3 regions of the Halomonas sp. YLB-10 genome follow, and region 2 is predicted to be linked to each of the others. Evidence: predicted binding sites of a transcription regulator. Region 2 holds the regulator's gene; each other region holds the start of a gene.
The links. Region 2 encodes sigma-54, which starts transcription at its own class of promoters, with help from an activator protein. Its sites were predicted from a motif close to TGGCACNNNNNTTGCTNT; they were not measured.
Positions count from the first base shown of each region.

Region 1: glnA (glutamate--ammonia ligase) is a predicted target of sigma-54. The motif match lies at 6,970-6,987, and genes of this name have one in related genera.
Region 3: EBB56_RS08330 (hydrogenase small subunit) is a predicted target of sigma-54. The motif match lies at 2,631-2,648, and genes of this name have one in related genera.

Region 1 covers NZ_RRCU01000011.1:107,910-118,397, forward strand. Annotated here, with positions in the region: gene EBB56_RS20890 (ABC transporter ATP-binding protein) at 1-457, opposite strand, end outside; gene EBB56_RS20895 (sodium-dependent transporter) at 554-1,999, opposite strand; gene EBB56_RS20900 (hypothetical protein) at 2,170-2,475, opposite strand; gene EBB56_RS20905 (glutamate carboxypeptidase) at 2,565-3,827, opposite strand; gene typA (translational GTPase TypA) at 4,131-5,957, opposite strand; gene EBB56_RS20915 (glycosyltransferase family 2 protein) at 6,124-6,654, opposite strand; gene glnA (glutamate--ammonia ligase) at 7,169-8,575, shown strand; gene EBB56_RS20925 (DUF4124 domain-containing protein) at 8,806-9,381, shown strand; gene glnL (nitrogen regulation protein NR(II)) at 9,681-10,488, shown strand, end outside.
Region 2 covers NZ_RRCU01000004.1:143,016-153,503, reverse strand. Annotated here, with positions in the region: gene EBB56_RS10625 (calcium/sodium antiporter) at 1-325, shown strand, start outside; gene EBB56_RS10620 (KpsF/GutQ family sugar-phosphate isomerase) at 356-1,354, shown strand; gene EBB56_RS10615 (HAD family hydrolase) at 1,387-1,953, shown strand; gene lptC (LPS export ABC transporter periplasmic protein LptC) at 1,950-2,525, shown strand; gene lptA (lipopolysaccharide transport periplasmic protein LptA) at 2,538-3,068, shown strand; gene lptB (LPS export ABC transporter ATP-binding protein) at 3,068-3,793, shown strand; gene EBB56_RS10595 (RNA polymerase factor sigma-54) at 4,064-5,476, shown strand; gene hpf (ribosome hibernation-promoting factor, HPF/YfiA family) at 5,636-5,944, shown strand; gene ptsN (PTS IIA-like nitrogen regulatory protein PtsN) at 5,950-6,435, shown strand; gene rapZ (RNase adapter RapZ) at 6,489-7,370, shown strand; gene EBB56_RS10575 (HPr family phosphocarrier protein) at 7,373-7,642, shown strand; gene EBB56_RS10570 (hypothetical protein) at 7,694-8,218, shown strand; gene bioA (adenosylmethionine--8-amino-7-oxononanoate transaminase) at 8,383-9,657, shown strand; gene EBB56_RS10560 (4Fe-4S binding protein) at 9,698-10,488, opposite strand, start outside.
Region 3 covers NZ_RRCU01000003.1:209,275-219,762, reverse strand. Annotated here, with positions in the region: gene EBB56_RS08345 (carboxy terminal-processing peptidase) at 1-606, opposite strand, end outside; gene EBB56_RS08340 (M18 family aminopeptidase) at 780-2,111, shown strand; tRNA gene EBB56_RS08335 (tRNA-Met) at 2,276-2,352, opposite strand; gene EBB56_RS08330 (hydrogenase small subunit) at 2,804-3,898, shown strand; gene EBB56_RS08325 (nickel-dependent hydrogenase large subunit) at 3,898-5,712, shown strand; gene cybH (Ni/Fe-hydrogenase, b-type cytochrome subunit) at 5,730-6,506, shown strand; gene EBB56_RS08315 (hypothetical protein) at 6,931-7,116, opposite strand; gene EBB56_RS08310 (HyaD/HybD family hydrogenase maturation endopeptidase) at 7,272-8,042, shown strand; gene EBB56_RS08305 (HypC/HybG/HupF family hydrogenase formation chaperone) at 8,050-8,379, shown strand; gene EBB56_RS08300 (hydrogenase) at 8,451-8,861, shown strand; gene EBB56_RS08295 (hydrogenase expression/formation protein) at 8,858-9,700, shown strand; gene hybE ([NiFe]-hydrogenase assembly chaperone HybE) at 9,697-10,488, shown strand, end outside.

The sequences.
Region 1 (10,488 bases), on a different contig from region 2:
GGTTGCCTGCCAGCTCGTTGCGCACATGATTGAGGCCGATGAACTCGATCACCTCCTGGGCCCGGCGCTTGACCTCGGCCTCCTGTGCCCGCACCGCCTTCGGCGCGAACCAGGCCTTGGCCAGGGACTCGCCGGGCTGGTTCGGGGGCACCATCATCAGGTTTTCCAGGGCTGTGAGCTGGGAGAACTCGTGGGCGATCTGGAAGGTGCGCAACAGGCCCTTGTGAAACAGCTCGTTGGCCGGACGATTGGTGATGTCCTCGCCGTCCAGCAGGATCTGCCCGGAATCCAGCGGCAGGGCGCCTGCGATGATGTTGAACAGGGTCGACTTGCCCGCACCGTTGGGGCCGATCAGACCGGTGACGGAGCCTTCCTCGACCTGAATCGAACAGTCGTTGATGACGTGAAGGCCGCCGAAGGCCTTGTTGACGTGTCGTACATCGATGATGGCTGACATCTTGGGTCCCGCCGTGTTGTCTATTGTCGTTGTTGCGTTGTTGCGTTGAGGCGTTGGTGTCGTTGCGGTCTTGATTGTCGGGCTTCCCGACGTCCCTCAGCCGCTGGCGGCGTGCTGCTCGGCCATCAGCCGGTAGGCGGCGAAGGCGCCTACCAGTACGCAGGCACCGATGGTCGGCAGCCAGTAGCCCTGGACATAGGGCAGGGCACGCAGAAAGACGAAGGCGACCCCGGTCGGCGCGATGAAGCGCACCAGAAACCGCCACAGCCTGAGCCAGCTGGAGCGGGTGTGCATTTCCTTCATCGATTCGGACTGGGTCAGCGACCAGCCGGCGAACAGCGCCACCAGCAGGCCGCACAGGGGCAGCGTGATGTGGGTCACCAGTTCCAGCACGGCGAAGGCGCTGCGACCGAACACGTCATGCACGGGGCTGGCCTCGGCCCAGACGTTGAAACTCGCCACCGTGGCGAGCCCCAGCCCCCAGGCCAGCACCGACACCAGGGCTACCGCCAGTACGCGACTGAGGTCGAAGCGCTCGACCAGATAGGCCGCGACCGGCTCGATCAGCGAGATCGCCGAGCTGATCGCGGCCCCCAGTACCAGTACGAAGAAGATGGCGCCGACCAGCGAGCCGGAAGGCATCACCGAGAATGCCAGCGGCAGTGACACGAACATCAGTCCTGGCCCTTCGTCGGCGGCAAGTCCCGCACCGAACACCAGGGCGAAGATCGCCAGCCCCGCGATTACCGCCACCAGTGTGTCGATCAGGGCGATGGCGAAGGCGGTCAGGGTCAGCGAGGTCTCGCTGGGCATGTAGGCGCCATAGGCCATGATCGCGCCCATCCCCAGACTCAGCGTGAAGAACGACTGCCCCATCGCCTCGAGCCAGCCTTCCAGGCTCAACTCGGACAGCGAGAAGGACAGCATGAAGCGACTGGCTGCCGCCATGTCGCCGCTGGTCGCGGCGTAGAACAGCACCACCAGCAGAATGACCAGCAGGGTCGGCATCAGGATGCGCAGGGCGCTCTCCAGCCCACGATGGACACCCCGGGCGACGATGTAGGCGCAGATGGCGAGAAACAGCGTGTGGTAGAGCGTCAGCTTCAGCGGCGAGGCGATCAGGTTGGCAAAGTTGTCGGCCAGCATGGCGGCGTCGGCGTCGCGCAGTGACCCGGTCAGCATCTCGCCAAGATAGTGCAGCGCCCAGCCGCTGATCACCGAGTAGAAGCTCAGGATCAGCAGCGCGGACAGGCCACCGAGCCAGCCGATGGTCTCCCAGGCGCGGGAGGTGCGATGACAACGGGTGAGAAAGCGCATGCCCATGATCGGGCAGCGCCGGCTGTTGCGCCCAAGCATGATCTCGGCGATCAGGATCGGGATGCCGACGGCAAAGACGCACAGCACGTAGACCAGCAGAAAGGCGCCACCACCGTGCTCGCCGGCCAGGTAGGGAAAGCGCCAGAGGTTACCCAGGCCCACCGCCGAGCCGACGGCGGCCAGCAGGAAGGTGCCTTTGTGGGTCCAGATGTTATCGCTGCTCATGGGGCTTCCGTCGACATGTCGGCGTCGCGACGCGGTAATGGCTGACCGGGCCGAGGCCCGGTCTGACATGTCAACTTTGCGATACAACCATGGCGCCTGACTAGGGGCGATGCGTTTAGCAGGCGTTGGCGGGACGGGTTTCCGTCACTGGCGGGTTCTGGAACTCGTCGTCAGCTGCTGGTATGGGGAGCCAGGGCGCGGTGATCGTCGCCAAGACGCACGGTATCGCCGATCGACAGGTCGCCGATATTCTTGGTGCGCTCGCCTGTGCGCACGGAGATCAGGGCGACCACGTCGCCGATGCTGGCGGTGTCGTCGTCGACCCTGGCTTCCACCCTGACCCTGACCGAATAGCCATGGTAGCGGCCGGCGATGATACTGCCGACGTGGGCGGTGGGGTATTCGTCGGGCTTGTCGGCGAAGTAGCGCTGAACGCTGTCAGCGCCGGGATCATCCCATTCGACGTGCTTGTGCATTCGCGTATCTCCTTGTTCGCGAAGGATGACGGTGCCCCATTAGCATAGACCGCAACTAGGGCGGTCGCCGTCTTCACCCCTAACGGTTATCAGTCTGCATCAATTGTGGCAGCGCTCGGCCCGGAAAGTTCCTGGATCAGACGGGTGGTGAGATACAGTCGCGGCACAATGCTGTCGAGCTCGATGAATTCCTCGTCGCTGTGGTAGCGCCCCCCGACCAGACCGAGGGACTCCAGCACCGCGGGTTGGCCGGTTTCGGGGTCGTAGGCGTAGCCCGCATCGGTGCCCCCACCGATCTCGGCCAGGGCGAGCGTCTGGTCGAGTTCCTGGCGGTAGATAGACTGGGCGAGGGCCGCCAGTTGCTCGGTGGCCGGATTCGGCGGCAGCGGCGGGCGCCCGCGCTCGAGCCGAAACGCTACCTCGGTGTCCGTGACTCGCTGCTCGGCAATAATCGACTGGGCTTCGGCCATGACGCGCTCGTACTCGGTATGATCGAAGTAGCGCATGTCCCCTTCGGCCCTGGCCGAGTCCGGGATGATATTGCGCTTGGTGCCACCCTCGACAATGGTCCAGTTGAGGGTGGTGCCCTTGTCGCTGTCGCCAAGGTCATCGAGCTGGAGCAACTGGTGGGCCAGCTCCATCACCGCATTGCGGCCTTCCTCGGGGGCGCCGCCGGCGTGGGACGCACGTCCCTCGACCTCGAGAAAGGCGTAGTTGATGCCCTTGGTCACGGTGGTGACCGCTGACTCGCCGGGCTTGCCCAGGGTGGGCTCGAAGGACAGGACCGCGTCCTGTTCGCTGGCCAGTTCGGCGATCAGCTCACGGGATCCAAAGGAGCCTTTTTCCTCGTCGGGGTTGAACACCACGGTCAAAGTTCCCCAGGGCGAGAGCCCGAGGTCAGCGAGCAGGCCCAGGCTATGCAGGATGACCGCGATGCCGCCCTTGGCATCGCCGACGCCGGGGCCATAGGCCCTGGAGGCGTCGCTGGAAAAGGGGCGCTTTGCCACAGTGCCTGAGGAAAAGACGGTGTCGTAGTGGATCATCAGCATGAGATCGGCGTCGCCGCTGCTCTGGTGTCGAGCCACCAGCGTGTTGCCGCCGAAGGCCTCGGCCGGGTGCTGTTCGACCTCGAAGCCGAGTTCGACGAGACGTTCCTGCAATAGCGCCTCGACGCGAGCGAGGTCGTCGACATCGCCGGTACCGGAGTCGAGATTGACCAGCGACTCCAGGGTCTCGAGAAAGGCCGAGCGCTCCTGCTCGGCATTGGCGAGCAGGGTGTCATCGGTGGATGGCGAGGCCAGGGCAAATGCTGGCAGCAGGGACAGTAAGGCGATGAAGCGTCGGGCGGCCATGGTGAGCCTCCTTGCTGGGTGGTCACCAAAGGATAGTTCAGTCCGGCCAGGGTGCCGTCCTCACCCCAAATACTGATGTCTCCACTTGCAGACGACACTGGCCGCCATCGGGCGCCGGGCATCGATATTGTCTATATGAGCATTGCCGCAAAACGATGATGCCCGCCATGAACAGCCGGGCATCGATATTGTCTATTCCGCAAAACGACGATGCCCGTCATGAAGAGCCGGGCATCGCTAGAGAGGCCGAAAACAACGATGCCCACCAGGAGGCGGGCATCGATGAAGCGAGAAACGCAGCGCTTACTTCTTGGTGGCGCGCTTGCGCTCGTTCTCGGTCAGGAACTTCTTGCGCAGACGGATATGGTTCGGGGTGATCTCGACCAGCTCGTCGTCATCGAGGAACTCGATGGCCTGTTCCAGGGTGAAGCGCACCGGCGGGGTCAGCACGATGTTCTCGTCGTTGCCGGAGGCGCGCATGTTGTCGAGCTTCTTGCCCTTGGTGGGGTTGACCACCATGTCGTTGGCGCGGTTGTTGATGCCGACCAGCATGCCTTCGTAGACCTCGGTGCCGTGGTCGATGATCAGCTTGCCGCGCTCCTGCAGGGCGTACAGGGCGTAGGCCAAGGCCTTGCCCGGAACCATCGACACCAGCACGCCGTTGCGACGCTCGATGGAGGCGTCGGGCTTGAGCGGGCCGTAGTGGTCGAAGCGGCTGGTCAGGATGCCGGTACCAGAGGTCAGGGTCAGGAACTGACCACGGAAGCCGATCAGGCCGCGCGCCGGGATGATGAAGTCCAGGCGGACCCGGCCCTTGCCGTCCGGGTTCATGTTCTTGAGCTCGCCCTTGCGGTAGCCGAGCTCTTCCATGATGGCGCCCTGATGCTGCTCTTCGCAGTCGATGATGACTTCTTCGTAGGGCTCCTGCTTCTCGCCGTCGATCTCACGGATGATGACCTCGGGACGACCCACGGCCAGCTCGAAGCCTTCACGACGCATGCTCTCGATCAGCACCGACAGGTGCAGCTCGCCGCGGCCGGAGACGATGAACTTCTCCGGGGACTCGCCCTGCTCGACACGCAGCGCCACGTTGTGGATCAGCTCCTGGTCGAGACGATCGCGAATGTTGCGGCTGGTGACGAACTTGCCGTCCTTGCCGGCAAACGGCGAGTCGTTGACCTGGAAGGTCATCGACACGGTGGGCTCGTCGACGGTCAGTGCCGGCAGCGCCTCGACGGCGGCCGGATCACAGATGGTGTCGGAGATCGCCAGGTCGTCGATGCCGGTGATGCAGACGATGTCCCCGGCGGTGGCCTGCTCGGTCTGTACCCGCTCGAGACCCAGGTGGGTCATGACCTGGCCGACCTTGCCCTTGCGGGTCTGGCCTTCCTTGTTGATGACCACCACCTGCTGGTTGGGCGAGATGGCGCCGCGGGTGATGCGGCCAAGGCCAATGACGCCGACGTAGCTGGAGTAGTCGAGTGCCGAGATCTGCATCTGCAGCGGGCCGTCGAGTTCCACCTTGGGCGGCTCGACGATGTCGACGATGGACTGGAACATCGGCGTCATGTCGTCGGACAGCTGGTCAGGCTCGGGACCGGCGATGCCGTTGAGGGCGGAGCAGTAGATGATCGGAAAGTCGAGCTGCTCGTCGCTGGCGCCGAGGTTGTCGAACAGATCGAAGATCTGGTCGATGACCCAGTCCGGGCGTGCGCCGGGGCGATCGATCTTGTTGACCACCACGATCGGCTTGAGGCCCTGATCGAAGGCCTTCTGGGTGACGAAGCGGGTCTGCGGCATGGGGCCGTCGACGGCGTCGACCAGCAGCAGTACCGAGTCCACCATCGACATCACGCGCTCGACCTCGCCGCCGAAGTCGGCGTGTCCAGGGGTGTCGACGATGTTGATGTGGTAGTCCTGTCCCTCGGGGGAATTCCAGCGGATCGCCGTGTTCTTCGCCAGGATGGTGATACCGCGTTCCTTCTCCTGGTCATTGGAGTCCATGATGCGCTCCTGACCCTCGGCCTTGCGGTCCAGAGTGCCAGACTGACTCAACAGCTTGTCGACCAGGGTGGTTTTGCCGTGGTCGACGTGAGCGATGATGGCGATGTTGCGAAGATTCTCGATCACGACGGGATCCTGCTGGAAAAAGTGGGGCAGCATTATAGGGCCTGGGCGATGACAACGACCAGCCTTGTTGGCGCCAATCTCGGCATCGATCCTCAAGATGCTGAACTATCAAGCACCTGCGAGGCGAAAAAAGTAGGCGAAATCGACAGAAAGGACGATCTGACGCTCAGGCGCGCTGCACGACCATCTTGGCGCGACAGGCCTTGAGGCGAGTGGCGAGGTCCTCTACCGCGCTCAAGTCCAGCGACGGGTCGAAGCCTCCCAGCCGATCGAACCAGGTACGTTCGACGCCCAGGGCCCGGGTCGGAGTACGTCGCAGCAGGCTGAGCAGCGATAGCGGACAGGGGCGAGCAGGACGCACCACCGGGCGCGAATCATCGCAGGCGGCTGCCATCATTCGCTCGACCCAGTGGGTGTCCAGAGGGCCGAGGCAGAAGCCAAGCATGCGTCCATTGCTGTGGGAGGCGGCCAGGTTGAGGCGCCGCCCCATGGGCGCGGGCCGGCTGCGCACCTGGCGATAGCCGACGACGGCGTGTTCGCCCGGTTCGCCCAGTAGTGGTGGCGCCATATCGCCATCGTCGATGACGAGGATCTCGCCTCTTCCCTGGAAGAGGGCGACCTGCTGGCGTGCTTCCGCGAGCCGGCGAGGCAGTTCCTTGCCGGTAAGTCGGGCATCAATGATCAAGCTGATTTTCACGACGACACTCCGAGGAGGGTGACGCCGGCCGGCAGGGGAGGCGGTCGGAGTCGAACGTAATAAAGTGTATCTTTGCGTTGCGAAAGGTTCCAGCGCCCACTGACACCTCGCGATCGGCCCGGCAGAGTTTATAGATCCTGTCACAAAGGTCCAAAGTGGTGCGTCGCAGTCTTTATTGCACTTTTGTGGTGCATTGGTCGGCAGATCCTGAAGGTGGTGGGCCTTTGTGCCCTAAGCTGGCGCAAAGGGCCTGTTTGGATAAAAAAGATTTGAAACAATGGGTTGGGATTTTTTTGGTCGATGCTGGTGCAATGCTGGCACGCAATCTGCATTGTGGTTGGCAGTGTCATCGTGTCGCGCACGTTGCCATGGGCAGTGTCCCGGGAGCGTGCTACAAAGGATCCCGGTACCCCTTTTGTTCCCTGGATCATCCCCCGTTTCAAACCGGTGACATGGGATTGGCGCCGTTGCGCAACGCTCGAGTCACGAGACAAGTTCCACTCTGGAGGACCACATGTCAGACAAGACCCTCGCCCTGATCAACGAACATGATGTGAAGTGGGTTGACCTGCGCTTCACCGATACCCGCGGTAAAGAGCAGCACGTCACCATTCCGGCCGCCGAGGTCGACGAAGAGTTCTTCGAGAATGGCCAGATGTTCGATGGTTCCTCCATCAACGGCTGGAAGGGCATCAACGAGTCCGACATGATCCTGCGTCCGGAGGACGGCACCGGCTTCCTCGACCCCTTCACTGAAGACGCGACCCTGATCCTGCGTTGCGACATCATCGAGCCGGCCACCATGCAGGGCTACGAGCGTGATCCGCGCTCCATCGCCAAGCGCGCCGAGGCCTACCTGCAGTCCTCTGGCCTGGGCGACACCGCCTTCTTCGGCCCCGAGCCCGAGTTCTTCATCTTCGACGAGGTGCACTGGAAGGCCGATATCGAAGGCGCCATGTACAAGATCAGCTCCGAAGAGGGTGCCTGGTCCACCGACCGCGCCGTCGAAGGTGGCAACCTCGGTCACCGTCCGCGGGTCAAGGGCGGCTACTTCCCGGTTCCGCCGGTGGACAGCTTCCATGACATGCGCGGTGCCATGTGCAACACCCTCGAGGCCATCGGTCAGAAGGTCGAGGTGCACCACCACGAGGTGTCCAACGCCGGCCAGAACGAGATCGGTGTTGCCTTCAACACCCTGGTCAAGAAGGCCGACGAAGTTCAGGAAATGAAGTACGTGATCCACAATGTGGCTCACGCCTACGGCAAGACCGCCACCTTCATGCCCAAGCCGCTGGTCGGCGACAACGGCAGCGGCATGCACGTCCACCAGTCTTTCTGGAAGGACGGCCAGAACCAGTTTGCCGGTGACGAGTACGCCGGTCTGTCTGAAATGGCGCTTTACTACATCGGCGGTATCATCAAGCACGCCCGCGCCCTGAACGCCTTCACCAACGCTTCTACCAACTCCTACAAGCGTCTGGTGCCGGGCTTCGAAGCGCCGGTCATGCTGGCCTACAGCGCCCGTAACCGTTCTGCTTCCATCCGTATCCCGTACACCGCAAGCCCGAAGGGCAAGCGTGTCGAGGCGCGTTTCCCCGACCCGACCGCCAACCCCTACCTGTGCTTCGCGGCGATGCTGATGGCCGGTATCGACGGCATCAAGAACAAGATCCACCCCGGCGACGCCATGGACAAGAACCTCTATGACCTGCCGCCGGAAGAAGGCAAGGCTATCCCGACCGTGGCCGAGAGCCTCGACCAGGCGCTGGCAGCCCTCGACGAGGACCGCAGCTTCCTGACCGAAGGTGGCGTCTTCACCGACGACATGATCGACGCTTACATCGAGCTCAAGAACGAGGACGTCGAGCGCCTGCGCATGGCGACCCACCCGATCGAGTTCGACATGTACTACAGCTGCTGATCGGCATAGCGCCTCGTGCGTTCCGTCGGCCCCGCGATGATCGCGGGGCCGATTTTTTTTGCGCGGGCCTTGCGCCTGGGCAAGGGATCCCCTTGGCGCGGGTCGTGGCTGACGTCATCCTCGTCAGGGGAAGGTCGGCGAGGGCAATCACGATGATGCAGCGGTGGACGCGCAGGGCAGGCCGGGAGAGGGGCGAGAGCGCTCCCTCGTCGCCGAGTCGACCGTCACTGATGGCCATTGCCTTGCTGGCAGCGTCCGGGCTGGCGTTGCCGGTGGCAGAAACCGTGCCGGCGAGCACCATCTATCGCAGTGTCGGTCCCGACGGCGTCGTGCGCTACAGCGATACCCCCTCGGCCGGCGCCCGCGAGCTGGCACCGCCGCCGTTGTCCAGCGCCCCTGCGCTGGATGTGGCGGCGCCCTCCAGGCCGACGGCGCCTTCAGTACCAGGCCCGGATAGCGACGCCGATATCTTCCAGCCCCACGATGTCCTGGCCATCGCCTCTCCGGCGGATGGCAGCGTGTTGCCCACGGGGGCCGGGGGAAGATTGAAGGTGCTGGCCGCGATCAGCCCGCCTCCGGCGACGGGGGATCGCCTCGGCCTGGAGGTCGACGGTGTGCTCGCCACCAGCGTCACCGGCATCGGCCCACTGTGGCTCACCAATCTGGAGCGTGGCGAGCATCGCCTGGGCCTGGTGGTGCTGGCCCCGTCGGGAGAGGTGCGTCAACGCAGTGCCGATATCGTCATCCACGTACAGCGCGCAAGCCGCCTGCTTCCCGCCAACCCCCTTCGTCCTGCGCCGCCTTGACCCGCGATCTGCGGGCCTTGTGCGGACAGTGATCCAGGCGAGACTGCCCTGCACCAGGTTGGTGCACTAAAATGGTGCGTAGGTGCGCCGACGGTGACCCGCCTCCTCGACAAAAGCACCGTCCTGGCGCCTGCGCGGCGGGAGTGTGCCACTGGCACCAAGGCTGGCCCGCTTCTTGCTTTGAATGTTGTTGTCTGACGCCTGCTCGAGGCCGAGACCTGGACCGCCACCATGGAATGCCGGCTTGGCGCCGTGGCGGCCTCTATCGAGTGGGCGCTTTGCCCCATCAGGATGGACCCATGACGCCTGGCATCATCGAACACCTCACAACTGCGGTCATGCTGCTCGACGGCGAGCTGCGACCGACCTGGATGAACCCGGCGGCCGAGACCCTGCTGGCGGTCAGCGCCAGTCGGGTTGCCGGCGTGGCGCTGACCGACTGGCTCAGCGGCGAGGATGATATCGCCGAGGTGCTGATACGTGCCCGGGATGGGCAGCATCCCTATACCCAGCGGGAGGCGCGGCTGGTCCTCGCCGGTGGAGACCCCCTGACGGTGGACTACACCGTGACGCCGCTGTCGCCTGATGAGCTGCTGCTGGAGATGGAGCCACGGGATCGGCTGTTGCGAATCTCCCGCGAGGAAGCGCTGCAGTCGCGCCAGGAAACCATGAAGGTGCTGGCGCGGGGGCTGGCCCACGAGGTCAAGAACCCCCTGGGGGGGATTCGTGGTGCAGCGCAATTGCTCGAGCGTGACCTGGAGCAGACGCCGGCGCTCAAGGAGTACACCCGGATCATCATCGAAGAGGTGGATCGGCTCCGGGATCTGGTCGATTCCATGCTCGGGCCCAACCGGGTGAGTCGGCGAGAGCCGCTGAACATCCACCGGGTGCTGGAGCGGGTACGCGCGCTGCTATTGGTCGAACAGCCGCGGGTGGGCATCGAGCGCGACTATGATCCCAGCCTGCCGGAGTTGACCGGCGATGAAGCCCAGTTGATCCAGGCGGTGCTCAATGTGGCCCGCAACGCCGTCCAGGCGCTGGTCGAGTCCGAGACACCGAACCCGGTGATGACCCTGAGGACCCGCGCGCGCCGCCAGTTCACCCTGG
Region 2 (10,488 bases):
CACCAGCCTGCCGGAACTCGCCGCCTGCGTGGCCAGCGCGCTGAAGCGCCACCACGATCTGGCCATCGGCAACGTCATCGGCTCCAACCTGTTCAATATGCTGGCGGTACTGCCGGTACCGGCGCTGCTGGCGCCGGGAGCCACCGATCCCGCAGCCGCCGGCCGCGACTTTCCGGTAATGCTTGGCCTGACGCTGCTGCTGGCGGCGCTGCTGCTGTGGCAACGCCGAGGGCGCCTGGGGCGCTGGATCGGCGCGCTGCTGGCCTGCACCTATGCGCTTTATCTGACCTGGCTCGGCCTTTCGGTCGCGGCAGGCCCCTTGTGACAACGGCAGTAAACGGCAACAATCATGGCCATGAGCAAACACCCCTCCTCGGCGCAGACGCCGACCCTGAGCGTCCGCGATATCGCACGACGCACCCTGGAGCTGGAACGTGACGCCATCGACGCCCTGATCGGGCGTCTCGACGGCGACTTCGACCGTGCCTGCCAACTGCTGCTGGCCTGCCGCGGCCGGGTGGTCGTCACCGGCATGGGCAAGTCGGGACATGTCGGCGGCAAGATCGCCGCCACCCTGGCAAGCACCGGCACGCCGGCCTTCTTTGTCCATCCCGGCGAAGCCAGTCATGGTGACCTGGGCATGATCACGCCCGGCGACGTCGTCCTGGCACTGTCCAACTCCGGCGAAACCGCCGAGGTCACTGCCCTGCTGCCGCTGCTCAAGCGCATGGGCATTCCACTGATCAGCATGACCGGCCGAGCACAGTCGACCCTGGCCCGCCACGCCGAAGCCCATCTATACGCAGGGGTCGAGCGCGAGGCCTGCCCGCTGGACCTGGCCCCGACCTCTTCGACCACTGCAGCGCTGGCGCTGGGCGACGCCCTGGCGGTGGCGCTGCTCGAGACCCGCGGCTTCACCGCCGAGGATTTCGCCCTGTCCCACCCGGGCGGCAGCCTGGGCAAGCGACTGCTGTTGACCGTGGCCGACCTGATGCATACCGGCGACCGCCTGCCCTCGGTACCGTCGGGCTCGCCGCTGCGCGACGCCCTGCTCGAGATCACCCGTCAAGGACTCGGCTTTACCTGCGTGGTATCCCCCGACGGCACCCTGGCCGGGGTCTATACCGACGGCGACCTGCGCCGCACCCTGGATCGCCATCAGGACTTCAGCTCGCTTACCGTGGATGACGTGATGACCATCCCCGGGCGACGCATCGGCCCCGCCACCCTGGCGGCGGAGGCGGTCAAGCTGATGGAGGAAGGCCGGATCACCGCCCTGGCGGTGGTCGATGACGAGCAGCGCCCAGTCGGTGCACTGCATATGCACGACCTGCTGGCCGCCGGTGTCATCTGAGCCTCATTTATCCCTTTACAAGGAACGCCGTCATGTCTCACGAGCTTCTCGCCTCCCTCGCGCCGGATCTGGTGGAGCGCCTGCGCCACATCAAGCTGCTGGCGCTGGACGTGGACGGCGTACTGACCGATGGTCGACTGTACTTCCACGCCGACGGCTCCGAGCTGAAGGCGTTCAACACCCTGGATGGCCACGGCCTCAAGCTGGCCAAGCGCGCCGGCATCCAGGTGGCCCTGATCACCGGGCGCAGCTCCCCCATGGTCACCCAGAGAGCCAGAGCACTCGGCATCGAGCACGTACAGCAAGGGGTCGAGCGCAAGCTGCCCGCCCTTGAATCGCTGTGCGATTCGCTTGGCCTGACCCTCGACCAGGTCGCCTACTGCGGCGATGACCTGCCGGATCTGCCCTGCATCCATCGCAGTGCGGTCGGCATCACCGTGCCAGGCGCCCCCTGCTACCTTCGTCAGCACGCCGACTGGGTCACCCAGGTTGCCGGCGGACATGGCGCGGTGCGCGAGATCACCGACACCCTGCTGATGGCCCAGGGCCGCCTCGACGATATCATCGACAGCTACCTGAGCAACGGACCGCTGACATGAAACTGAGCGCACTGCGTCCAGGCTTTCGCTTCTGGCTGGTCATCCTGCTGCTGGTACTCGGTGGCGGCCTGACGTTGCTCGACCCCCGCGAGAGCAACGTCCCCGACCTGGTACCCAATGACAAGGCTGGCGAGCCCGACTACTACCTGGTGGATGCCCGCCTGACCCGCTTCGATGCCCAGGGCACCCCCCACCAACGCATCGATACGCCACGCCTTGTGCACACACCGCTCGACGACATCACCCGGGTGGACCAGCCGGACCTTGCGCTGATCGACGACAGCGGCCGAGAGTGGATCGCCGACGCCGACAACGGTGAACTGGGTCCGGACGGCAACCCCCTGACCCTGTCGGGCGACGCCCATCTCGAGGCCCCCGCAGAGCGTTGGCAGCTTGATACAGAGGTATTGGTCTACGACAGCGACAGTGGCCATGTCTGGAGCGAAACGCCAGCCGTCCTACGCCAACCCCCTCAACAGATGCAAGGGGAGCGCTTCGACGCCTGGATCCATGACAATACCGCTCGCCTGACCGACAATGTCACCGGTCATCATCCGCCAGAGCCTCAATAAGGAGCCCCTTCCATGATGCGTCCAAGTCCCGCCCTCCTGCTTGCCCTGGCCCTTGGCCTGGCCGCCGGCGCCACCGGCAGCAGTGTCCTGGCGCTGGAAAGTGATCGCAGCGCACCGATTCAGGTGGAGGCCGACCAGCTGGATCTCGATGATCGCGCCGGTACCGCGGTCTATACCGGCGACGTGCGCATTGTGCAAGGCAGCATGATCCTCACCGGCGAACGCGTCGAGATCCAGCGCAACGACCAAGGACAACTGTCACTGGCGACCGCGACCGGCTCACGTGCCTACCTCGAGCAGAAGCCATCCCCGGAAGAACCGGTGGTCAAGGGCTGGGGCCGCAAGGTGATCTACCACGTGGCCGAACGCCGCATGGAGCTGATCGACCAGGCTGAGCTGCACAAGGCCAATGACACCTTCGACGGTGCCTATCTGGAGTACTTCCTCGATCGCCGCGTGGTCCAGGCCCGCTCCAGCGCCCAGGGCGTCCAGGGCGAGCAGCGCATTCGCATGACCCTCGAGCCGGAAAGCCAAGGAAACTGATGAAGACTCTCCACGCTCGCCATCTGGCCAAGAGCTACAAGAAGCGTCGCGTCGTCCAGGACATCAGCCTGTCGATCGAGCAGGGCAGCATCGTCGGTCTGCTGGGCCCCAACGGGGCCGGCAAGACCACCTCCTTCTACATGATCGTCGGCCTGGTCAGAGCCGACGCCGGCAGCATCAGCATCGATGATCGGGACCTGAGCCGCGCGGCCATGCATCAGCGCGCGCTGGCCGGTATCGGCTACCTGCCTCAGGAGGCTTCGATCTTTCGCAAGCTGTCGGTGGCCGACAACATCATGGCGATCCTCGAGACCCGCAAGGACCTCGACCGCGAGGGCCGAGAAGCACGTCTCGAGCAACTCCTCGAGGACTTCCACGTCAGCCATATTCGCGACAACCCCGGCATGAGCCTGTCCGGCGGGGAGCGGCGCCGGGTCGAGATCGCCCGCGCCCTGGCCACCGAGCCGGCCTTTATCCTGCTCGATGAACCCTTCGCCGGGGTCGACCCGATCTCGGTGGGCGAGATCAAGTCCATCATTCGTCAACTCAAGGCCCGCGATATCGGCGTCCTGATCACCGATCACAACGTGCGCGAGACCCTCGATATCTGCGATCGTGCCTACATCGTCGGCGACGGCCAGATCATCGCCGAGGGCAGCGCCGAGTCCATCCTTGCCAACCAGCGCGTCAAGGAGGTCTACCTGGGCGAAAACTTCCGCCTTTAGACCGCAGGGCCGCCCGACAGCCGCAGTCGCCTCAAGCGGCCGCAACACTTGCCAGCATCAGCATCCAAGCGCCGGCCCCGAAAGGGTCGGCCTCACCTTGCACACAGGGCCTCCCTCGAAAGAAACACCTCCCCCCCTACCAAGTTGTTCCACATCGACCTTTTCACTCCCTCCCACAGGTCAAAAAACACCAACTTGGCAAGATGCTTGCATGTCTGATGACTCGTCGTTAGGGTAAAGCCTTTCGACAACACTGGTGGATCCCGACCCATGGCCCTCAAGGCGTCACTGCAGCTGCGCATCGGTACCCAGCTGACCATGACCCCGCAACTGCAACAGGCGATCGGCCTGCTGCAGCTTTCGACTCTGGACCTGCGCCAGGAGGTCCAGCAGGCGCTGGAGGCCAACCCCATGCTCGAACTCGAGGACGAGTTCGGCGAACAGCAGACCAGGGAAGCCGCGGAAGATGACTGGGCGGATCAGATTCCCTCGGAACTCAGTGTGGACAGCGACTGGTCCGACACCTACCAGGACCTGGGCACCACCCCCGCCGGCAGTGGCGAGGCGGCGGATTTCGAGCGCCAGGCAAGCTCCCAGTCACTGCACAGCCACCTGAGCTGGCAACTGGCGATGCTCGACGTCAGCGACCAGGAGCGCCTGATCGCCGAGAGCCTGCTCGACGCGGTCAACGCCGACGGCTATCTCGAGCAGACACTGGATGACATCGCCCAGGGGCTCGAGCAAGACGGTCGTCGCCCCCCTCCCCTCGCCGAGGTGGAGGCGGTGCTGGTTCGGCTGCAACAGTTCGAACCGACCGGAGTGTTCGCCCGCGACCTGCGCGAGTGTTTGATGCTGCAACTGGATAGTCTGCCTCGCGATACCGTCCTGCTGCCCCAGGCCGGACGACTGGTAAGACAGTTTCTCGAGGCACTGGCCAGCGGCGACCGACGTCTGCTGAAGCGCCGGCTAGGACTCGATGACGACCAACTCGACAGCGTCATCGAGCTGATCCGAAGCCTCGACCCACGTCCCGGCAGCCAGTTCGGTGACAGCGATAACGACTACGTCATTCCCGACCTGGTGGTACGCCACACCGAAGAGGGCTGGCGCGTTGAACTCAACCCGGATGCAATGCCCCGACTGCGCATCCAGCCCGACTACGCTGCGCTGATTCGGCGCGCGGACAAGAGCCAGGACAACCAGTTCCTCAAGGACCACCTGCAGGAGGCGCGCTGGCTGATCAAGAGTCTGTCCAGCCGCAACGACACCTTGCTGAAGGTCGGCCGGGAAATCATGGTGCGTCAGATCGACTTCCTCGAGCAGGGAGAAGCGGCCATGAAACCGTTGGTGCTGGCCGATATCGCAGACAAGGTGGAGATGCACGAGTCCACCATCTCCCGCGTGACCACCCAGAAGTTCGTGCACACGCCTCGCGGCGTGTTCGAGTTGAAGTATTTTTTCTCGAGCCAGGTCGGCCAGGATGGCGACGCCCATTCCAGTACCGCCATCCGCGCCATGATCAAATCGTTGATTCAAAAGGAACCTGCCCGCAAACCTCTGTCGGACAGCAAACTGGTGGAATTGCTGGCGGAAGACGGTGTCAATGTCGCCAGACGCACCGTGGCAAAGTACCGGGAAGCCATGAATATTCCGTCTTCCAGCGAGCGCAAGCGACTGCGCTGAGGCCTTGCGCTGCGGCGTCGCTAGCCTAGTTATCGGGAAAGCGCAAGCACTTGAAATTTCGCATGACATCTGCGTCTTTCTGCGTAGCGTCGAGGGGGTTTGCAGGATCGGAAAAAGGGTTACAATCAAGCCACCACCCGAAAGAGCAAGGAGCCTGTCATGCAAGTCAACATCACCGGCCACCACGTCGAATTGACCGATCCCCTGCGTGACTACGTACAAGAGAAGCTCGCCCGTGTGGAGCGCCACTACGACAACATCACCAACGTCCAGGTGACCCTCTCGGTGGAAAAGGAACGCCAGCTGGCCGCCTGCACCCTTCACGCCGCCGGTGCCGACCTGCATGCCGAAGCGCAGGACGGCGACATGTATGCTGCTATCGACGCCCTTGCCGACAAGCTGGACCGCCAGCTGGTCAAGCACAAGGAAAAATCCCAAGCCCGCGCCCAAGGCGCCGGAATTCGCTGACTCTCATGACATTGGAAGCCATTCTCCCTCCCGAGCGCACATTGTTCGATGTCCCGGGAGGCAGCAAGAAGAGGGTGCTGGAGTTTTTCAGCACCTTCATTGCGCAGAACACCCCGAGCCTGGACAGCCAGGAGGTCTTCAGTCGGCTGATCGGACGTGAGCGCCTGGGCAGTACCGGCATCGGCAATGGCGTCGCCATTCCCCATGCCCGCAACCCCCACTGCAAGGCGCCCATCTCCGGCTTCCTCAAACTCGCGGAACCTGTCGACTTCGATGCCATCGATGGTGAGCCCGTCGATCTGGTGTTCGTGCTGCTGGTGCCGGAAGAGGCCGACGACGCCCATCTTGCCCTGCTCGGCCAGGTCGCTGGCGTCATGAACGACGCCGACACACGTCACCGTCTGCGCCACGCCAGCTCTCAGCGCGAGCTTCACGAGCGCCTGCAGGAAGCCATCCGCCAACAGGCGCCAGGGGACGACACTCCCTCCTGATCGCGGCCTTGCCTAGGCCATCAGCAATGGACGCCTGCCCAAGGAGACAGGACATGCAGCTCGTGATCATCAGTGGTCGCTCCGGCTCGGGAAAGTCCGTGGCCCTTCAGGCCCTGGAGGACCTGGGGTTCTACGCCATCGACAACCTTCCCGCGACCTTGCTGGGCGCCTTGGTGGACGAGCTGGAAAACGGTCATTCCCGCCGTATCGCCGTCAGCGTCGACGCCCGCAACCTGCCTGAGGCGCTGGAACGCTTCCCCGCCCAGCTGGCGTCCCTCAAGCAGAGTCCGATCGACTGCCAGGTGGTCTACCTGACCAGTGATGCGCGAATTCTGCTCGAGCGTTATTCCCACACGCGGCGCCGTCACCCCCTGACCCGTGATAGCGACATGACCCTGGCGGAAGCCATCGAGTCCGAACAGAAGGCCCTTTCGGGCATTCGAGACCTGGCCGATCTGGTCATCGACAGCTCTCGCCTGTCGGTACACGAACTGCGTTCGCGCATCGCCGAACAGGTCGCCGACCACCGCAGCGGCCAGTTGAGCCTGACCGTGGAGTCCTTCGGCTTCAAGCGTGGCGTGCCGCCGGATGCAGACATCGTGTTCGATGCCCGCTGTCTGCCCAACCCCTACTGGGAACCATCGCTGCGTGATGCCAATGGCTGCGATCCCAGCGTCATCGACTTCCTCGAACGCTATCAGGACGTCGCCGACATGAAACGCGACATTCTCGCCTGGGTGCGCACCTGGCTACCGCGCTATCAGCAAAGCCAGCGCAGCTACCTCACCGTGGCGGTGGGCTGCACCGGAGGACAGCATCGTTCGGTCTACCTGGCCGAGGGAATCGCCTCGGCCCTGGCCGACCAGCATCCCCGCGTCCGTCTACGCCACCGCGAACTCGGCCAGCAACGCCGACTGGACAGCGGAGGACTCTAGGCGTGGCCCGACGCACCCTGACCCTGACCAATCGTCGTGGCCTGCATGCACGCGCCGCGACACGCCTGGTCACCTGCTGCCAACCCTTTGACGCCACCGTCACCGTCCACCATGGCAGCCGCTCGGGTGACGCCGCCAACATCATGTCGCTGCTGATGCTGGCCGCCCCCTGCGGTACGGAGCTGACCCTGGAGGCCGAAGGCAAGGACGCGGACGCGGTGCTGGACGCTCTGGAGGCACTGTTCGACGCACGCTTCGACGAAGACGCCTGACGTCTTCCCTCTCCTTGTTTTGACCGCCACCCCCTGCCTGCCAAGGACGCCATGCAACTGATCCAGACCGGCAAGTACACCGAGGTCCACTACGATCCGGACCAGGACGCCTTCATCAAGACCTTCACGCCCAAGACCAGCGATCGCTGGCGCTACCGCCTGGGCATCCGGCGCTACCCCGGCCACAACTTTCGCTATGTCGCCGGCCGACTGGAGCGACTGGGTATCGCCACACCGAAAATCCTGTCGGCAGAGCGCTATCGCCTGGTCACCGCCAACGTGCACGGCATCGCGCTTAAAAAGCTGGTCCTCGACTCTCCGGAACTGCAGAACCGCTACCTGGACATTCTCGAAGCCTTGTACCGTGACCGTATCCACTGTCGTGGCCTGCACACAGAGAACTTCCTGGTCGTCGACGGAGAGGTGATCGCCATCGATCTGGATGCCTACAAGGCGCCGCGGGTCTTCACCTATCCGCGCCGAGAGTTCATCGACTGTCTGAGTCGCTCGCTGAAAAACGACGAGGCGTTCCTGTTCGAGCGCTTTCTCGAACGTGTCGACGCCCAGCATCCCTGAGCCCAGCATCCCTAAGGAAGAACCGCTCCTCCTTGTGCCCTCGCCTGCCCCGCTCTACCCCGGTTTTCCGGGTGGGAGCGCTGGCGTTGGCGACGGTAGCAGCAGCAGTGGTAAACTTTTAACTCGCCACTCAGTTTACCACCAAGCGTCCTTCAGGAGCCGACATGACCTCTCCGGTGTGGCATCCCTACGCCCATCTCAAGACCCAGGCCCCTGCCCCCCGGGTAGTCGGCGGCCAGGGCACCCGCTTTACCCTGGACAGCGGCGAATCATTGCTCGACGCGACCTGCTCCTGGTGGTGCATGATCCACGGCTACGGACATCCACGGCTGGTCAAGGCGATTCAGGAGCAAGCTGCCACGCTGTGTCACGTGATGCTTGGAGGACTGACCCACGATCCCGCCGACCAGCTCGCGCGGGAACTGGTTCGCGTCACGCCAGAGGGCCTCAACCACGTGTTCTTCTCCGACAGCGGCTCGGTGGGCATGGAGGTGGCGATGAAGATGGCGGTGCAGTACCACCATCTGCGCGGCCGCCCCAACAAGCACCGCATGCTGTCATTGATGAAGGCCTACCACGGTGATACCGCCGGCTGCATGGCGGTGTGTGACCCCGAAGAGGGCATGCATTCGCTGTTTTCCGGCTTTCTTCCGAAGCACCATTTCGCCCCGGCGCCGACGGCACCCTATACGGCCACGCCAGAGCAGGTCGCCGCCGACCTCGACGCCCTGCGAGCGGTGCTGGAAGCCCACCACCACGAGATCGCCGCGCTGTTGATGGAACCCCTGCTGCAGGCCGCCGGAGGTCTCAACATGACCTCTCCGGACTATCTGAAGGGTGCTCGCGCCTTGTGCGACGAGTTCGACGTGCTGTTGGTGTTCGACGAAGTGGCCACCGGCTTTGGACGCACCGGGCGCATGTTCGCCGCCGACCATGCCGGTGTCAGTCCGGACATCATGGTGCTGTCCAAGGGGCTGACCGGCGGCTACCTTGGCCACGCAGCGACCCTGGCCAGCGACCGTGTCCATGACACCTTTATCGGCGACAGCGAGCTTCACGCCTTTATGCACGGCCCGACCTTCATGGGCAATCCGCTGGCCTGTCGCGTGGCACTGGAAAGCCTCAGGGTCTTCGAGGAGGACGACTATCTGGGCCGTATCGCTCGGCTCAACGCCATCCTTGTGCAGGAACTCGCCGGCGACAGTGACCTGCGCGCCCACCCTGCGGTGGCCGACATCCGTGTGCTCGGCGCCACCGGCGTGATCGAGGTGCACGACAGTAAAGCGCTGAAAGGCGCCGCCGCCATCGCCCGTGAACAGGGCGTGTGGCTGAGATCCTTCGGCAGATGGCTTTACACCATGCCGGCCTATATCACCTCGGATGACGAAATGCGCCAGATCATCAAGGCCATGAAGGCTCCTTTCACAGCAAACGCATAATTAGTGCGGTGGCTGGCTCTCTACCAGGCGCTACCACGCTCTACCAGCCCCAGAACAGCAGCCACCAGGCACCGATCACCGGCGCCTGGGCGGCGAGCATAGGTAGCATGGCAGCGAGTCGACGCAGACCACTGGCGTAGCGTCCAAGGATGCCCCAGCCAAGCCCCGCGCTTGCCAGTACGCCAAGCCCCAGCAACAGCGCCCTGGCGTCATTGGCCCAGTGGATCAGCAGGCCATCGCCTCGCAGCAGGGTCAGGGTGGTCATCGACAGGCCCAGGAAGACGCCAACCGCGGCCAGGGGTATCAGGGCGTAGGACAGGTGCCACAGGCGCTGCCAGCGCCAGCGGCCAAGCAGACGGTTGGTCAGCGACAGCGACAGCGAGACAAGCCCCCCCAGCACCAGGGTCGTGGCACCGATATAGCCCAGCAGCAGGGCTCCATCGAGCAGGGTGAAGACGTCGTTGTGTTCGGGATAGTGGGTCAGCAGCCACCAGGGTGCGCTGGTTTCCAGCGGCCATCCCCAACCGTGCTGATAGAGCCAGACGGCCGCCTGCTGCTTGGCGGCCACGAACCAGGGGCTCGCCGACCAGTGGAATGCCCCCACCGCGATGCCCAGCAGGCCGAATACCACCAGCACGAACTCCCACAGGGTCGCGGGTCGCTGAGGCGGTGGCGACACCACCTCGATGCCGGGCGCCCTGAGCTCGAGATGGATAGCATCCTTGTAGCCTGAACAACGCGAGCACAGATGGCAGTCACTGGCGCTGTCCAGCTGCTTCAGCGGGATCAGCACCGGGCAGTCCGGAGCCCGGCTTCTTGACACCTCACGCC
Region 3 (10,488 bases), on a different contig from region 2:
CACGTCCTCGGCGTTGGTCTGCTCGAGGCGATGCTTCTGGGTCTCGTAGCGCTCGCGCAGGGTGTCGATGACCTCGTCGTCTTCCTGGCCGCTGATCGACAGCGTCAGGGCGGCGTTGGCCAGGCGCTTGCGCCACAAGTCGTCGAGGCTCGCCTGGGAGGCGGCCCAGGCGGCGTCCTCGCGGTCGAGTTCGAGGCGGCCTTCGCCGTTGAAGCTCATGTCGAGGTGGTCGATCTCGTCGAGCATCCACGTAAGGCGCGCCTCGGCACGATCGTGGTAGCGCTCGTAGAGGTCGTAGGCCCGCTCCAGGGAGCCTTCGAGCATTGCCTCGTCCATGCCGGTACGCAGATCAGCGAACTCATCCACGTCGTCCTGCACGAAGTAGGCACGCTGGCCGTCCAGCACGTCCAGATAACGCTGGAAGGCGCGGTTGGACCATTGGTCGTCCAGCCTCACGTCCGCGTAGTGGCCGTAGCGTAGTGATTCGGCCACCTCCATGGCCGCCTGACGCTGGTCGTCGCCGGGCGTGGGAGTAGCCAGCGCCGTAGGGGCCGCGATCAGCAGGGACAGCGCCAGGGCGCGACCCGCAGACTCAATCAGGCTCATCAATGAAGCACTCCAGGATTCGTGTACACTCGTCGGTCTGACACCGACTCGGTCGGCGGGTCCCTTGGACCGGATTCGCATTGTAGCAGCTTGATGTCAATCCTTGACCCTTGCCGTTGTGCGACATTTAGGGTCAATCCTTGAACCACACTATCATGCAACAGAGGACGCCCATGTCACAGGAGTGCTTGCCAAAGGATGATGCCGGATGCGCCAAAAGGCTCAGTCGGCTGCTTGAGTTTCTTCACCGTTCCCCCAGCCCTTGGCACGCCACCGCGAACATGGCTCAGCGGCTCGAGGACGCCGGCTACCGTCGTCTGTTGGAGACCGATAGCTGGGATTTGGTTCCCGGTGACCGCTTCTACGTGACCCGCAACGATTCTTCGATTATCGCCGTCAACCTGCCGAAGGGCCAGCCGGTCACCAGTCTGCGCATGGTCGGCGCCCATACCGACAGCCCCAATCTCAGGCTGAAGACCCACGCCGGCCAGACCTCGGCGGGCTGGCTGCAGCTTGGCGTGCAGGTCTACGGCGGGGCACTGCTCGCGCCCTGGTTCGACCGTGACCTGGGCCTGGCCGGGCGTCTGCATGTCCGTCACGCCGATGGGCGGGTCGAGGGCGTGCTGCTCAACGTCGCCGAGGCCATCGCCATCATCCCGAGCCTGGCCATCCACCTGGATCGTGAAGCCAACGACGGCAAGGCGATGAATGCCCAGACCCAGATGGCGCCGGTGGTGCTGCAGGGCGGCAAGGACGACGACCTCGATCGCCTGCTGCTGGCCTGGCTGGAGCAGGAGCACGGTCTGACCGGGGTGAAGGTGCTGGACTTCGAGCTGGGCTTCTATGATCTGCAGCCGCCGTCGCTGGTGGGCGTGGGCAAGGAACTGATCGCCAGCGCCCGCCTGGACAACCTGCTGTCCTGCTTTATTGGCCTGGAAGCGATGCTCGACGCCGACGGCGAACAGGGCATGGTGCTGGTCGCCAATGACCACGAAGAAGTGGGTAGCGCCAGCGCCTGTGGCGCCCAGGGCCCGTTCCTCGCCGACGTGCTCAAGCGGGTGAATGGCCAGGTGGGCGAGGGCACCGAGGAAGGCTATATCCGCCTGATCCAGTCCTCGCGGATGATCTCCTGCGACAACGCCCATGCGCTGCACCCGAACTTCAAGGACAAGCACGACGCCCAGCACGGCCCGAGCCTCAACGCAGGCCCGGTGATCAAGACCAACGCCAACCAGCGCTACGCCACCAACAGCGCCACGGCGGCGATGTTCCGTGACCTGTGCGAGAAGGTAGAGGTGCCGGTGCAGACCTTTATTACCCGGGCGGACATGGGCTGCGGCAGCACCATCGGCCCCATCACCGCAACGGAGCTTGGCGTGCCGACGCTGGACGTGGGGGTGCCCCAGTGGGCGATGCACTCGATCCGCGAGACCGCCGGCAGCCAGGACGTGGAACACCTGACTCGGGCACTGACGGCCTTCTTCAACAGCGCCGAACTGGTGTAGGGCCAGCGCTCGCAGCGCTTGCTGAAAGACTGAAACGACGATAACAGAGCGCCTGGCGGGCAACCGCCAGGCGCTCTGTTTTTTCTGCGTCGGTGTTGAACCGTTGCATTGGAAGGCACAACGAAAAGGCCCGTCGATCGATGATCGACGGGCCTTTCGGTATCTGGTGGCTACGCCCTGACTCGAACAGGGGACCCCATCATTATGAGTGATGTGCTCTAACCAACTGAGCTACGTAGCCTTTGGATGGCGCCGTATTCTACGGATTGCCGACTTGTTGTCAAGCGCTTGGGTTGCGGCAATGGCCCCGATGCTGGCCTTGGTGATGGCCCCGATGACGGCTCTGGTGACGGCCCCGGGGACGGCGACGCCAGCGCAGCGCGCTGGAAAGCCGGCTACCACCAGTGTGCCGTGTAGCGCGAGTTCTGTGCTGGCGTGACGGAGGCCGCTGGAAAGGGCGCTACCGCCATGTGCTCGTCAAGTGCGCCAAGTGTTTGAAAAGACGTGCTTCCCGCAACCTGGCACGGGATTTGCCCCGTATATAAGGGAAACAACAACAGGCGATCTGGATGGCCTGGCGCGCAGGCTTTGAGTCGGCTTCTGGCCTTGGCCGTACCGAGGGCAGGCCGCCTCCAGATCAGGGGATCACGCCGGTGGCGAGATCCAGGACCACGACAGGGGAGTCGTTGCCGATGGAGCCCATCGAAACCTTCTACGACGTGATGCGGCGACAGGGGGTCACGCGTCGCTCATTTCTGAAGTTCTGTTCACTGACGGCGGCGGCGCTAGGGCTCGGGCCGGCCTACACCGCCAGGATCGCCCACGCCATGGAGACCAAGCCGCGCACGCCGGTGATCTGGGTGCACGGGCTCGAGTGCACTTGCTGCTCGGAGTCGTTTATCCGTTCGGCCCATCCGCTGGTCAAGGACGTGGTGCTGTCGATGATCTCGCTGGACTACGACGACACCCTGATGGCGGCGGCGGGGCATCAGGCCGAGGCAGCCCTGGCCGACACCATCGAGCGCTACAAGGGCAACTACATCCTGGCGGTGGAGGGCAACCCGCCGCTCAATGAGGACGGCATGTTCTGCATCGTCGGTGGGCGGCCCTTCGTCGACCAGCTGCGCGAGACCGCAGAACACGCCAAGGCGGTGATCTCCTGGGGCTCCTGTGCAAGCCACGGCTGTGTCCAGGCGGCGCGCCCCAACCCCACCCGGGCGACCCCGGTGCACAAGGTCATCACCGACAAGCCGATCATCAAGGTGCCGGGCTGTCCGCCGATCGCCGAGGTCATGACCGGGGTCATCACCTATATGCTGACCTTCGACCGGCTGCCGGAGCTCGACCGCACCGGCCGGCCCAAGATGTTCTATTCCCAGCGCATCCACGACAAGTGCTACCGCCGGCCACACTTCGACGCCGGCCAGTTCGTCGAGTCCTTCGATGACGAGGGCGCCCGTCGCGGCTACTGCCTGTACAAGGTGGGCTGCAAGGGCCCGACCACCTACAACGCCTGTTCGACCATCCGCTGGAACGAGGGCGTGAGCTTCCCGATCCAGGCCGGCCACGGCTGTATCGGCTGCTCCGAAGACGGCTTCTGGGACAAGGGCTCCTGGTACGCCCGGCTGCAGGACGTGCACCAGTTCGGCATCGAGGCCAACGCCGACCAGATTGGCGGCGCCGTGGCCACCGGGGTGGGCGGTGCGGTGGCGGTCCACGCCGCCGTCAGCGCCTTGAAACGGGCGCAGGTCAAGCGCCAGTCGTCAGCCAACAGGGAGGAAGCCTGATGACGCAGATCAACACCCCTAACGGGTTCAATCTGGACAGAAGCGGACGGCGTATCGTCGTCGACCCGGTGACCCGCATCGAGGGGCATATGCGCTGCGAGGTCAACGTGGATGACAACAACATCATCCGCAACGCGGTGTCCACCGGCACCATGTGGCGCGGGCTCGAGGTCATCCTCAAGGGCCGTGACCCGCGCGACGCCTGGGCCTTTGTCGAGCGCATCTGCGGCGTCTGCACCGGCTGTCATGCGCTGGCGTCGGTGCGCGCGGTTGAGGACGCCCTCGACATCCGCATCCCGCGCAACGCCCACCTGATCCGCGAGATGATGGCCAAGGTGCTGCAGTGGCATGACCACGTGGTGCACTTCTATCACCTGCACGCGCTGGACTGGGTCAACCCGGTCAACGCGCTGCGGGCCGACCCGCGGGCGACCTCGCAACTGCAGCAGTTGACCGGCCCCAACCATCCGCTGTCGTCGCCGGGCTATTTTCGCGACGTCCAGAATCGCCTGAAGACCTTTATCGAGTCGGGGCAGCTCGGGCTTTTCAAGAACGGCTACTGGGACAATCCCGCCTATCGGCTGTCGCCGGAGGCGGACCTGATGGCGACCGCTCACTATCTCGAGGCGCTGGACCTGCAGAAGGAGATCGTCAAGGTCCACACCGTGTTCGGCGGCAAGAACCCCCACCCCAACTACATGGTCGGCGGGGTGCCCTGTGCCATCAATATCGATGGCGATCTGGCGGCCGGGGCGCCACTCAACATGGAGCGGCTCAACTTCGTGCGTGCGCGGATGGAGGAAGCCTTCGCCTTCTCCAGGAACGTCTATATTCCCGACGTCATCGCCATCGCCAGCTTCTACAAGGGCTGGTTGTACGGCGGGGGACTGTCCGCCACCAACGTGATGGACTACGGCGACTACTCCAAGGTCAACTACGACAAGTCCACCGACCAGCTCAAGGGCGGCGCCATCCTTGGCGGCAACTGGAACGAGATCCACGAGGTGGACCCCACCGACCCCGAGCAGATCCAGGAATTCGTGACCCACTCCTGGTACCGCTACGCCGACGAGTCCCGTGGCCTGCACCCCTGGGACGGCGAGACCGAGCACCACTACGAACTGGGCCAGGGCACCGTCGGCACCCGCACCCGGATCGAGGAGATCGACGAGGCCGCCAAGTACTCCTGGATCAAGTCGCCACGCTGGCGTGGCCACGCCATGGAGGTGGGGCCGCTGTCGCGCTACATCCTCAATTACGCCCAGGGCAATGACTTCGTGATCGACCAGGTGGACTCGTCGCTGGCTGCCCTGAACCAGCTCGCCGGCACCCGCCTGACCCCGAAGCAGGCGCTGCCGACCACCATCGGCCGTACCCTGGCCCGTGCCCTGGAAGCTCACTACTGCGCGTCCATGATGCTCGATGACTGGCATGAGCTGATCGCCAACATCCGCGCCGGCGACCTGGCCACCGCCAATATCGAGAAGTGGGACCCGGCGTCCTGGCCCCAGGAGGCTCGCGGTGTCGGCATGGTCGCCGCACCCCGGGGCATGAACGGCCACTGGATCCGCATCAAGGATGGCAAGATCGAGAACTACCAGTGCATCGTGCCGACCACCTGGAACGGCAGCCCGCGGGACCCGGAGGGCAACATCGGCGCCTTCGAGGCGTCACTGCTGAATACGCCCATGGAGCGGCCGGATGAGCCGGTGGAGATCCTGCGCACGCTGCATTCCTTCGATCCGTGCCTGGCCTGTTCCACCCACGTGATGAGCGAAGACGGTGAAGAGCTGTCTCGCGTCACCGTCAGATAGCCGGGGGAGGGTGTCTCATGTCCCATGACTCGAAAGCGTCACCTGCTGCAACGGCCAGTCCGGAGGACCCTCAGGCTGGCAAGCTCGGCCCCGGGGAGGAACGGGTGCTGCCTTCCTCGGTCAAGCAGACGTCTGTCTACGTCTACGAGGCGCCGCTGCGGCTGTGGCACTGGACCAATGCGGCGGCCATCCTGGTGTTGATCGTCACCGGCTACTTTATCGGCAAGCCGCTGCCGACGGTGTCAGGTGAGGCCAGCGATCACTTCGTGATGGGCTATATCCGCTTTGCCCACTTCACCGCAGGCTACATCCTGGCGATCGGTTTTCTGTTTCGCTTCTACTGGTCGCTAGTCGGTAATCACCACGCCAAGCAGCTGTTTCGCTTGCCGCTGCATCGTGGCCAGTGGTGGCGTGAGGTGTGGTTCGAGCTTCGCTGGTACCTGTTTCTGGAGAAGCGCCCGCGCAAGTATGTGGGCCACAACCCGCTGGCACAGTTGGCGATGTTCATCTTCATCACCCTCGGCACCCTGTTCATGATCGTGACCGGAATGGCGCTCTACGCCGAAGGTGCCCTGCGCGGCAGTTGGCAGGACACGCTGTTCGGCTGGGTCATCCCGCTGGTGGGCCAGAGCCTGGACGTGCATACCCTGCATCGTCTCGGCATGTGGGTGATGATCACCTTCATCATCATCCATGTGTATGTGGCGATACGCGAAGACATCATGTCCCGCCAGAGCATCGTCTCGACCATGATCTCAGGGGAGCGCACCTTCAAGGACGACGACCCTTTGTAGTGAGTTGTCGTTGCTCGCCGTGACTTGTCATTGCTCGCAGTTGCTCGTTAGCCCTGTCGTTGAAGGGCGTAAGCGCTGACCGTTGGCGCCGGAGGCTTCACCGAGAATATCAGGTGAGGTCTCCGGCGCTTTTTGTTGGCGTTCAGGGAGGGTGGCGAGGCGTGTGCATAGGCCGGTGGGAGAGGTGTCGTGGTCGAGCATTAATCAGGTAATCACAAGTCACCTTTTGAAGCATTATTGCCTGGTGTTTTATGAGAAAGATTCTCTTTGAATCGGCGGTTATTGGACTTTTGTAGGGCCATATACCATATGGCTGTGCCGAAACGATGGGCATGTTTTTTATTGAAAGGTTGCGGCGTTATTCTGCGGAAATGGTCGGGATTTTCTTCAGGTCGTCGTGGGTATGTGCATGTAAGTGGCTGTTTTAATGTAAAAAATAGATTTCGTATATGCCATGGATGGCAGATGGAAGCGTTTTCGGCAGTTTTTTGGCAGCCTGTTTTTCATCGTCTTGTTTTTCGGTGCCTTGTTTGTCGTTGTCTTGTTTTTCGGTGTCTTTTTTACGGTGAGCAAGGCGCTTCGTCGCTAGCCTTTGGCTTTCATGCTGCATCTTGATGTTTTGATGGCGAATGCACCCAGGAATCATACGAAGAGCGAGCCGCTGAAAGAGGCGAAGAAAGGTCAAGGAACGAGCGAAGAACGAGACGCAGGATAAAGCCAACCAAAGTAGCGCAGGCAGATATTCGGCGCAGCGAAGGAGCCGGCATGAATACGGATGATCACGAGGCGACACCATCGATTCTGGTGCTGGGTATCGGCAATGTGCTGTGGGCCGACGAGGGGTTCGGAGTCCGCGCAGTGGAGGCGCTTCACCAGCGCTATACGTTTGCCGAGGAGGTGACCGTGATGGACGGCGGCACCCAGGGACTCTACCTGCTGCCCTACGTGCAGTCCTGCGAGTGCCTGCTGATCATCGATGCCATCGACTACGGCCTGGCCCCGGGCAGTGTGCATGTGGTGCGCGATGACGCGGTGCCGAGCTTCATGGGCGCCAAGAAGATGTCGCTGCACCAGACCGGCTTTCAGGAGGTGCTGGCGGCGGCGCAGCTACTCGGCTGGCAGCCACAGCGGGTGATGCTGGTGGGTGTTCAGCCCTCGGTGCTGGACGATTATGGCGGCTCGCTGCGACCGGAGATCGCCGCGCGAATCGACGAGGTGATCCGCCTGGTGGTCGATGAGCTGGCGTCCTGGGGCGCCAGGCCTGAGCTTCGCTCCCAACAGAGCCCCGAACACGGCTCTCAACACAGCCCCGGACACAGCCGCGATCACCAGGCCCCCATCGCCGAACTGGCGCCTTCGGCGCTCGCCCTTCACCACTACGAAAACCTGCGTCCCTCGCCGCGCGAGGCCTGCCGTGTGGGTGATCCGCGCTTTCTGGCGAGGGACATTGGCCATCCTGACGGGGCGCACGGCGACCCGTCTCGCGAGGCGGGAAGCGAGCAGGATGGTGTAGCCGAAAGCCCTGCAAAGGAGTAGCCGCGATATGTGCATTGGCATTCCCATGCGGGTGCTTGAGGCCAGCGGGACGCTCGCCATTTGTGTCAGCGACGGGGCAGAGGATCGACAAGAGGTCGATATTTCCCTGGTCGAGGCGGTGAGCCCCGGCGATTGGCTGCTGGTATTTCTGGGAGCGGCGCGCCGGGTGCTGGAGGCCGATGAGGCGCTGCGCATCAGCGACGCGCTAAGGGCCATGGCCATGGCGGCCGAGGGAGGGACGGTCGAGGCGGGACTGTTTGCAGACCTGGAGCAGGGCGAACCCCGCCTGCCGCCGCATCTGGAGGCGGCGCGCAAGGCGGGTGCCTCCACCGGCTGAGTACGCCACGGGTCACAAAGAAAGCGGGTGATCGACAACACAAGCGAGTGAGCGACAAGGGAGTCACGCCAATGACGGGGCCATTGCACCGGCTGATCAATGAACTGGACTATCCCTGCCTCGCCGGGGAGGAACTGGCGGCCTTCGTGACGGGGCCAGGCGCCCGGGTGCTGTTTCTCAGTGGCGATCCGGCCACCAACCTCGAGACCAACGATGTGGCCGCCATTCTGCCGGAGTTGGTCAAGGCCTTCCCGGGGCGGTTTGAGCCCGCGGTGGTGGATCGCGCGGAAGAAGACGCCACCCGCGAACGCTTTCAGGTGTGGCCGGTGCCTTCACTGCTGTTTTTCCAGGACGGGCGGATGACCGGTGTGATCTCGAAGGTGCGCGACTGGGACGACTACCTGGGCGAGATCCACGCCATTCTTCAAGGGACGTCTGCCAGCGCCAATATCATCGCTCGCGACGGGAGTGTTCGAACATGACCCAGGGATTCATGCCGTCATCGCCGGGTATCGGGCCTGGCAGCCAGCCCGAGGAGGCCGTGCTCGATTACCTGCCGATGCCATCGGGAATGAGCACCTTTCAGCCGAGCTTTCCCGAGGTGGAGGACCCCGAGCGCATCCGGCCGGCGCTGGATGCCCTCAGCGCTCTGGCCTACAGGGCCGCCCAGTGGACGCCGGAGGGCGGCAACCTGGTGGTCGAGCTGCCGTCGCTCGATGCCGAGAATCGCAAGGCGCTGGCCGATGCGCTCGGCGAGGGTGAGGTCGCGATCAAGGTCGGTGGCAAGAATGCTGTCGAGATTCAGGAGTCGGTCTTCGCCGGTCTGTGGCGGGTGACGTCCCGGGATGTGGATCACGCCACGGGCAGTGTGCGTGAGCATATCGAGATCGGCGTGGTGCCCCTGGCGGTGGTGCAATGCCGCCAGCAGCGCATCTTCTGCCCGCCGGAGGCCGGCCAGGGTGTGGTCAACGGGCCCTTTATCGTCTCGGAGCTGATCGAGCGCTGCGAGGAGCGTGTCCCGGGTGGCGAGCCTTATGCCATCAACCTGTCGCTGTTGCCCCATACCCCGGAGGATCTGGCCTATCTGGACGAGGCGCTGGGTCGGGGCGAGGTCACCATCCTGTCGCGGGGCTACGGCAACTGTCGTATCGACAGCACCGCCCTCGATCACGTCTGGCGGGTGCGCTACTTCAATTCCCAGGACTCGCTGATTCTGGACGTCATCGAAGTCTCCGATGTGCCCGAGGTGGCCTGCGCGGCGGCCGAAGACATCGCCGATTCGGTGATTCGACTCAAGCAGGTAGTGGAGGCGATGGCGTGACGGCACGATTCGAAGGTTCGTTTCTCGGAGACCTGGCGCGCCTGGACGACGACGCCCGGCTCGAGTGCAAGATCTGCTGGTACTGCTATGACCCGGCCGTCGGTGACACCGTCCGTCAGGTCGAGCCGGGGACGCCGTTCTCGGCGCTGCCCCAGGACTGGCGCTGCCCCCAGTGTGACGGTGAGCGCAACCAGTTTATGGTGCTGGATGATCGGCAGGGCGTAGGGGGGGCGTCCGCCGCGTCCGCCGCACTCGCCACACCCGCCGGGGCTGCGACGGCGGATATGGGCGCCGTCAAGCGACTGGTCGAGACCTTTCGCGAGATCCAGACCACCGGCATGAAGGATTCCCCCTTCAACAATCTGTCGCTGCACGTCGAGGCGGTGGGGTTTATCCCCTGGGAGGGTGGGCTGCTGGGCATCCTGGTCGCGCCCTGGCTGATGAATCTGGTGGTGATCCCAGATCCCGATGACGACGCCCAGCGCCTGCGTCCCGGTGACAAGCGGGTCTACTCCTTTGCCTCCGGCGACTACGAATTCATCTTCAATACCCGGGTGCCGGTGGGCGCCTTCCTGGCCTGTTCGCTGTTTTCCGACATGAGCGAGTTTGCAAGCCAGGCCTACGCCACCGAGGTGGCTCGTGCCGCCATGGAGGCGCTGTTTGATCCCGCCAACCGCGCCGAGACGGATCGCCACGCCGATATCGCCGCGCTGAGCGTGGCCGGGGAGGAGGGTATCGCCGGGGCAGATGCTGACGCTGACGCGGAGGCTGAAAGCACCGCGGCGCCC